2 regions of the Synechococcus sp. CBW1004 genome follow, and region 1 is predicted to be linked to the other one. Evidence: riboswitches for the same ligand, from Rfam matches in the RefSeq annotation. Region 1 holds a riboswitch; the other holds the start of a gene.

The links. A riboswitch is a leader RNA that binds a small molecule or an ion and turns the genes downstream of it on or off. The one in region 1 is predicted to bind cobalamin.
Region 2: another riboswitch for cobalamin. It lies ahead of H8F25_RS01215 (HupE/UreJ family protein); the one in region 1 lies ahead of H8F25_RS04900 (HupE/UreJ family protein).

Annotation. Positions count from the first base shown of each region.
Region 1 covers NZ_CP060397.1:1,003,873-1,007,262, forward strand. Annotated here, with positions in the region: gene H8F25_RS04885 (ABC transporter permease) at 1-708, shown strand, start outside; gene H8F25_RS04890 (hypothetical protein) at 835-1,077, opposite strand; gene H8F25_RS04895 (PPC domain-containing DNA-binding protein) at 1,216-1,419, opposite strand; gene H8F25_RS04900 (HupE/UreJ family protein) at 1,436-2,041, opposite strand; cobalamin riboswitch at 2,065-2,228, opposite strand; gene H8F25_RS04905 (hypothetical protein) at 2,280-2,708, opposite strand; gene H8F25_RS04910 (DUF3721 domain-containing protein) at 2,723-2,974, opposite strand; gene H8F25_RS04915 (MerR family transcriptional regulator) at 3,155-3,390, shown strand, end outside.
Region 2 covers NZ_CP060397.1:265,834-269,223, forward strand. Annotated here, with positions in the region: gene H8F25_RS01210 (GTP-binding protein) at 25-1,218, opposite strand; gene H8F25_RS01215 (HupE/UreJ family protein) at 1,222-1,872, opposite strand; cobalamin riboswitch at 1,895-2,054, opposite strand; gene H8F25_RS01220 (pentapeptide repeat-containing protein) at 2,079-2,615, opposite strand; gene upp (uracil phosphoribosyltransferase) at 2,653-3,318, shown strand; gene H8F25_RS01230 (hypothetical protein) at 3,349-3,390, shown strand, end outside.

The sequences.
Region 1 (3,390 bases):
CAACGGCAGGTGCAGGCCTTCCTGAGCCGTGATCGTCAACCCGTGACGCCGGCACCGGTGGAGCTGATCGCCCGTGCGCGCTTCAACCCGGAGCTGAGCATGGTGTGGTTCGGCTCGATCATGCAGGTGATCAACCAGGTGACGATGCTGTCGCTGATCCTCAGCGGCGCCGCCCTGGTGCGCGAACGGGACCGGGGCACGCTCGAACATTTGCTGGCGATGCCGGTGACGCCGCTGGAGATCATGCTTGCCAAGGGCTGGTCGATGGGCCTGGTGGTGCTGGTGGCCGCCACCGGCTCCCTGATAGTGATCGTGCAGGGGGTCCTGCAGGTGCCGATTGCCGGTTCGCTGCCCCTGTTTCTGATCGGGACGGCGGTGCATCTGTTCGCCACCACCTCCATGGGAATGCTGATCGCCACCCTGTCGCGCTCGATGCCGCAGTTCGGCCTGATGCTCCTGATGGTGCTCCTGCCGTTGCAGATGCTCTCGGGCTCGATCACGCCACGGGAGAGCATGCCCACCTGGGTGCAGCTGCTGATGTTGCTGGCCCCCAACACCCACTACGTGATCCTGAGCCAGGGGATCCTGTATCGCGACACGGGGCTGGCCATCCTCTGGCCTGAATTCATGATCCTCCTGGTGATCGGTGCCCTCTTTCTGGCCCTGGCCCTGGTTGGGTTCCGCCGGAGCATCAGCGCGATCCGATGAGGGGGACACAGCAACCAATCAAGAGGCGGTCGGCAACCGAAGACCGGCCGATTGGACCTGGCTGGCTCAGGTGCGCCCGCAGGGCTGCCGCCTCGCCCGGGCAACCCCGAGCCCCATGGATCGGCATCAGGCCGCTTGCGAGCGGCGCTGTTGCAGGGCGACCAGCGCGGCACCGCCCGCGGCCAGCACCAGGCCACCGCTGACGGCGAGGAACACCAGGGTCTGGAGCAGCAGCAGCAGGACGCCCAGGGCGGAGAAGGCCGCAATGCGGATCCTGGCCTTGAGCAACAACGTCAGCAGCAGCATCACGGTGGCCTTGAGGGCCAGCACCCTGGCTGTGGTCAGTGGGCAGAACGGATTCAGCAGCATCGCGGGCTAGCGGATGACCCCATGCTGGTGGACTGAGGGCCCTGACGGTTGCGCAGCTGTGCCGCAGGGAAGCGAGAAGGCACGCCACGGCACAGGACGGCGCAGGACGGCACACGACGCGGATGCCCGCGTGGCGGCTCACGCGGGATGGCCGTGACGGATCACCAGCTCGGCCGTGGTTCGCACGAGGGAGCAACCGACAAGATGACCGCCGAGCACGGCCCCCGTGGCGTCAGCGATGGTGATGTGCAGGTGGGCGCCGCCCGAATCCTCGATCAGACTCGGCACCCTCACCAGGGCATCGCCGCCGGGGCGTCTGCAGTGGGGGGGGCGGCCGGTCACCGCCTCAGGCCCGGGATCAGCGCGCCAGCAGTCCGAGCGGACCGAGGGCCGCAACCCCGCCGCCGCAGGCGAGGAGCAGGGCCACACTCCGGGTCCAGGCCAGGGGCAGGCGCCGCAGCACCAGGGCGCTGCCGCCGCTCACCAGCAGCGAACCGGCGAACGCTCCCAGCCACCACAGCGCCGCCGAACCGTCACTGGGGGCCTCGAGGCCGTGCAGCATGGCGTGAACAGCCACCGCCCCGGCCACCAGGCCGCCGCAGGCGCCCAGCCGGGGACTCCGGCGCGAGCGGAGGCAGCCCAGCACCAGCACCGCCACGGCTGTGACGGCCAGGGCTGCGAGGAGCTCCTGGCCCGGCAACGTGCCGCCCACCGCCCCGAAGAGCCCGCCGCCGATGGCACCGGCCACCGCCCAGAGCAGAAGCTGGGAGGAGATGCAGGAGGCTGCGGCCCCCACGCCGATCAGCAACAGCAGATGGTCGACGCCGCCGATCGGATGCAGAAAGCCCGAGACGATGCCGCCCTGGGCGATGCCGTGGGCCTGGGCGGGTTGATCCAGCAACAGCGCCAGCGCTGCCGCGCCGCCGCACAGAGCCAGGGTTCTGGCCGGGAAGCTCTGAGTCATCGAAAGAACCGGTCCGCGCCGGGGATGAAGGGGTTGGGCACGGCGAGCGTTCTGACTGAGGGAGCGTGGCCCCGATCACAGCTGCGGGACAGTGCCGGACTCGACTCAGGAGATCCCTGAACCCCACCGGACTTTCCTCGTTGCCTCCAGGGAGTGACCCGCTGGAACCGTGGCCTCCATTGTGAGCCCGGAGGGCATGGGGAGCACGCCGGCAGGGACAGGAACGCAGGGCCCATCCCTAGCGGGGATGCTCGGAGCAGGGCATCCAGAGGGAACCCATGGCATGGGCACCACTGCAGCCCGCTTTTCGGGCCTGTTCCAGCGCTTCCTCACGGGTGGGGTATGCCATCAGATGGGGCGGCAATCGAGCCGGGGAGCTGGGGTGGTGGTGCTGATGCAGGGCGCCGGCCGGAGCACCCAGGCGCCGAGGCCCCATCCCCTCGACGCCGGCCCACCACACCCCCATCACGTTCACGCCGGCGACCAGCACGCCCATCCCCACCACACAGGCGTTGAGAACACCCATCCCCACCACGCCGAGGCTCACCACCCCCATCGGCACCACACCGATGCTCACCACTCCCATCGGCACGATGCCGATCGAGATGATGCCCAGGGGAGCCACGCCGAAGGCGATGAACCTGGGCTTGTCGCCGCATTGGGCCATGGATGGGCTCGGGCTCAGTGGGACGGCGAGGCGCCGTGGACGTCGCTGTGCTCGGCACAGGGCATCCACTGGTTGCCCATCCTGTGGGCGCCTGTGCAGTTGAAGTGAAGCCTGGCGGCCTTCTCCGCTTCGGCCTGTGTGGCATAGAGAGCGGGCACAGCACCGGCCCCGGTGGCGGGAGCGGCGAGAGCGGAGGCGGAGAGCAGCAGGTTGACGCCGGAGACAGCCGCCGTCCGGGGGATCCACGGACGGAAAGGGAGCGACATGGGACGGAGGGCAGGCGCCGGGGATCGGGCGGGCGTTGACCCTACCTAAGGCCTCCACAACAGCGCGAGCAGTGGAGGGTCGATGTCCGGACGACCGCACCCATCACCCCTCTCTACAGTGGCCGGGCTTCCCTTGGTTGGAGGGTTCAGTCCATGGCCCGGCAGGGATCGCTGTCACCGATGCCCGCCCCCAGCCTGCGCATCGGTGAGGTGGCCAGGCGCACCGGCCTGTCGGTGAAGACGATTCGCTTCTACTGCGATGCGGGACTGCTCGAGCCCAGGGAACGCTCGGAGGCTGGTTACCGCCTGTTCGATCAGGAGAATCTCGCTGAGCTCGCGATCATCCGTGCCCTCCGCGCGATGGATGTGTCCATCCCTGAGCTGGCGAGAATCCTGGAGGTGCGTCGCTCCGGCCT
Region 2 (3,390 bases), 740 kb from region 1:
CGTCCGGTTCAGATCGCACGCCGCTCAGGAGGCCGGAGCTGCGCTCGCCGCCAGCGGTGCCGGCAGGTCGGCGAAACAATCGTGTATCGCCCTCTCCTGGCTGGCGGGAATGAGCAGCACCAGCTCCAGGCCTGCCTCCGTGGAGGTCGGCGTCGCCTCGCTTTCGTACCAGCACTCCAGGCGGGGCCCCACCGCCTGGATCTGAAGGGGCAGGGCCTTGCCCGACTGCCTCAGGCGGCCCTTGAGCCGCAGCACCGGCTGCTCGCGGATCAGTCGCGCCAGCCACGCCTCCAGGTCCTGCCGCTGCCAGTCACCCTGTCGCCGCAGCACCACCGAGGCGATGTCGGCATGGCTGTGGTCGTGATGGTCGTGATCGTGATGCCCGTCCTGATGCCTGTCCTGATGGTGGTGGTTGTCCTTGTCCCCATGGACGTGAAGGGTGACCGCCGCGTGGGGCCCATGGTCGTGGTCGTTGTTCCGACTGTGGGGCTGGCTTCGGAGATGGTCGCCGCTCTGGTCGGGGCCTGATTCCGGCCCGTCCAGCACCAGCGCAGGATCGATCCGGCCCCGGGTCATCGGCAGTACTCCCGTTCCCGGTCGTGCTCCGGCCCGGATCCGTTCGATCACCCCTGCGGCCGCCTCGGCCGTCAGACGGTCGGCCCGGCTGACCAGGACCAGATCAGCCGCCTGCAGCTGATCGTCGAACAGTTCCTCGAGGGCGGTGAGGTGATCCATGCTGGGGTCAGCACGTCGCTGGGCTTCCACCGCTTCGCTGTCTCCGACAAAGTGGCCTGCCGCCAGGGCCTCGCCATCGACCACCGTCACCACGGCCTGCACGCGCACGCGCGGCCGGATCGCCGGCCAGCCGAAGGCCGACACCAGGGGCGCCGGAAGGGCCAGGCCGCTGGTTTCCACGACGATGCCGTCGAGTTGATCAGAGCGCTCCAGCAGGTGCTCCATGGTCGGCAGGAAGTCGTCCTGCACGGTGCAGCAGAGGCAGCCGTTGGTGAGCTCCACCAGGCGGCTGTCCCGTTCCTCTTCGGGGCAGAAGCCGCAGGCGGCGATCAGATCGCCGTCGATGCCGACATCACCGAATTCGTTGACGATGACGGCCAGGCGCTGGCCGCTCTCCAGCAGAAGGTGGCGCAGCAGCGTGGTCTTGCCGGCGCCCAGGAAACCCGTCACGACGGTGACGGGCAGACGGGTTGGTGAGGACATGCTTCAAGCCACCAGGGCAGACCAGCTCCAGGCGCCGCCGATGCCGATCAGGGCCGAGGCGAGCATCTGGTGGTGACGAGGTGTGAGGCGATCGCTCAGCGAACGCAGGACGGTCAGTGACAGAAGCAGCAGGGCGCCCTGGCTGAGCAGCAGGCCCACCAGGTAGGCGCTCAATGGGGCGGTATTCCAACCCAGGACCGAAGCGCTCAGCACGTAGCCATGCAGGGCGAAGGCGGGCAGCAGCACCGGAGCCGGCAGGCGACCGAACAGCACCAGGCCCACCACCACCAGGCTCAGCGACACCAGAACCTCACTGCCTGGCAGGCCGGGAAGCAGCAGACCGGCCGCACTGCCGAGGAGCCCGGTGGCCAGCAGGCCCAGCATCCAGATGCGCCGGCGTTGCAGTCCCACCAGGGCCAGGGCCAGAAGGAACAGCAGGTGGTCGGGGCCGATCACCGGATGGAGCAGGCCACTGATCAGGCCGCTCATCGGAGTCGGCCTGAGATGCAGCAGATCCATCATGTGATGCGCCTGGGCGGCTGGAGTCAGCAGCAACAGGGCCACGAGAACCCCGGGCAGGGCCAGCACAGCCGTGATCAGTCGGGAGGGACGGCGGTGCAGAGGCCCGGGCCCGGTCGGCGAGGAGATTGTCATCGAAACAGCCGGTCCGCGCCGGTGTGGAGAGAAGGGGGTCGGCGGGCGTTCTGACTGGGCCCGATCGGGCCTTCACAGCTGCGGGACAGTGCCGGTCTTGGCGTTCTGAGGACGCCTCACCGGGCTTTCCCCGTTTCCTCCGCAGGCTGCTCCCCTGCGGAACCGATCCTGGTGGACTCTATGGGAGGGGAGTCGTCCGCGCCTGATCAGCGGCACTCGAGGCTGTCGCGGGTGGCGATGCCGGTGCGGGAATTGATGCCGCCGGCTCGGGCGCAGAGTGCCTTGCGCTCGGGCAGATCGAGGACGGCGTCACTGAAGTCGGCCCCTTCGATCGAAGCCTCGCGGAAGTGGCTCTGCATCAGCATCCCGTTGCGGAGCACCGCATCGCTCAGATCGGCCCCGTCGAAGCGGCTGGCGTAGGCCACCACGTCCTCCAGGTCCGCGCCGCTGAGGTTGGCCTTCTGCAGGTTGCTGTTATTGAACACAGCGCCGCGCAGGTCGGAGCCCGAGAGGTCGAAGCCCTCCAGATCGGCTTTGAGAAATTCCTGCTGCTGCAGGTTGCGGCCGTGCATATCGGGTTGCAGATCCTGCAGCGAGCGTTGACCGCGCAGCTCCGGAGCCGTGATCGCCAGGGCCGGCGGTCCTCCCAAACCGAGAGGGATCAGGAGCAGGGCCAGTGCCAGCGCCAACCTGGGGAGCAGGACTCCGAGGGCACGGCGCAGGTGGATCGGAGCGGACCCCATGGGCTCACAATGTCGATGACGACAAGTTATGGCAGGCATGAGCATGTCTCTGCGGGTGGTGGTGCCCCCCCACCCCCTGATCGGCCACTGGCTCACCCTGCTGCGCGATCGCAACACCCCCTCACCCCTGTTCGCCACATCCCTGGCGGAACTGGGCCGCTGGCTCACCTATGAGGCGCTGCGCGACTGGCTGCCGGAACGGTCAGTGGCGATCGAGACGCCGTTGTCTGCCACGGAAGGCCGCGTCATCGATCCCACCATCCCGCTGCTGGCGGTGCCGGTGCTGCGGGAGGGGCTGGGCCTGTGGCAGGGCGCCCAGGGGGTGCTGCCCAACGCCTCAGTGGCCCATGTGGGACTGACTGCGGGCGACTCTGGTGCACCATCCCGCTGGTACCTCGACAGTCTGCCGAAGGCCATCGGCGAGCGGGTGGGTGTGCTGGTGTTCCTGCCGGTGCTGGCCAGTGGAGCCACCCTGCTGAGCCTGTTGGAGCGGCTCGATTCCCTCAGGGTGCGGGGGCCCCGGCTGAGGGTGATCACCTCCCTGGCGGCGGCGCCAGGCCTGAAAGCTGTGGGAGAGCGCTTCGGCGATCTCACCGTCTACTGCGCCTGCATCGATCCGGAACTCACGGACGAGGGGCTTCTCAGGCCGGGTTGTGGCGACATTGCCGCCAGGCTTTATGGAAGCGTCGAGGCCTCTGCCTAGGCTGATGTTCCGCCCTGATCACCCTGGCCGATGGCTCCCTCGCGCGACCACTCCACCGGCGGCAGCACCGTG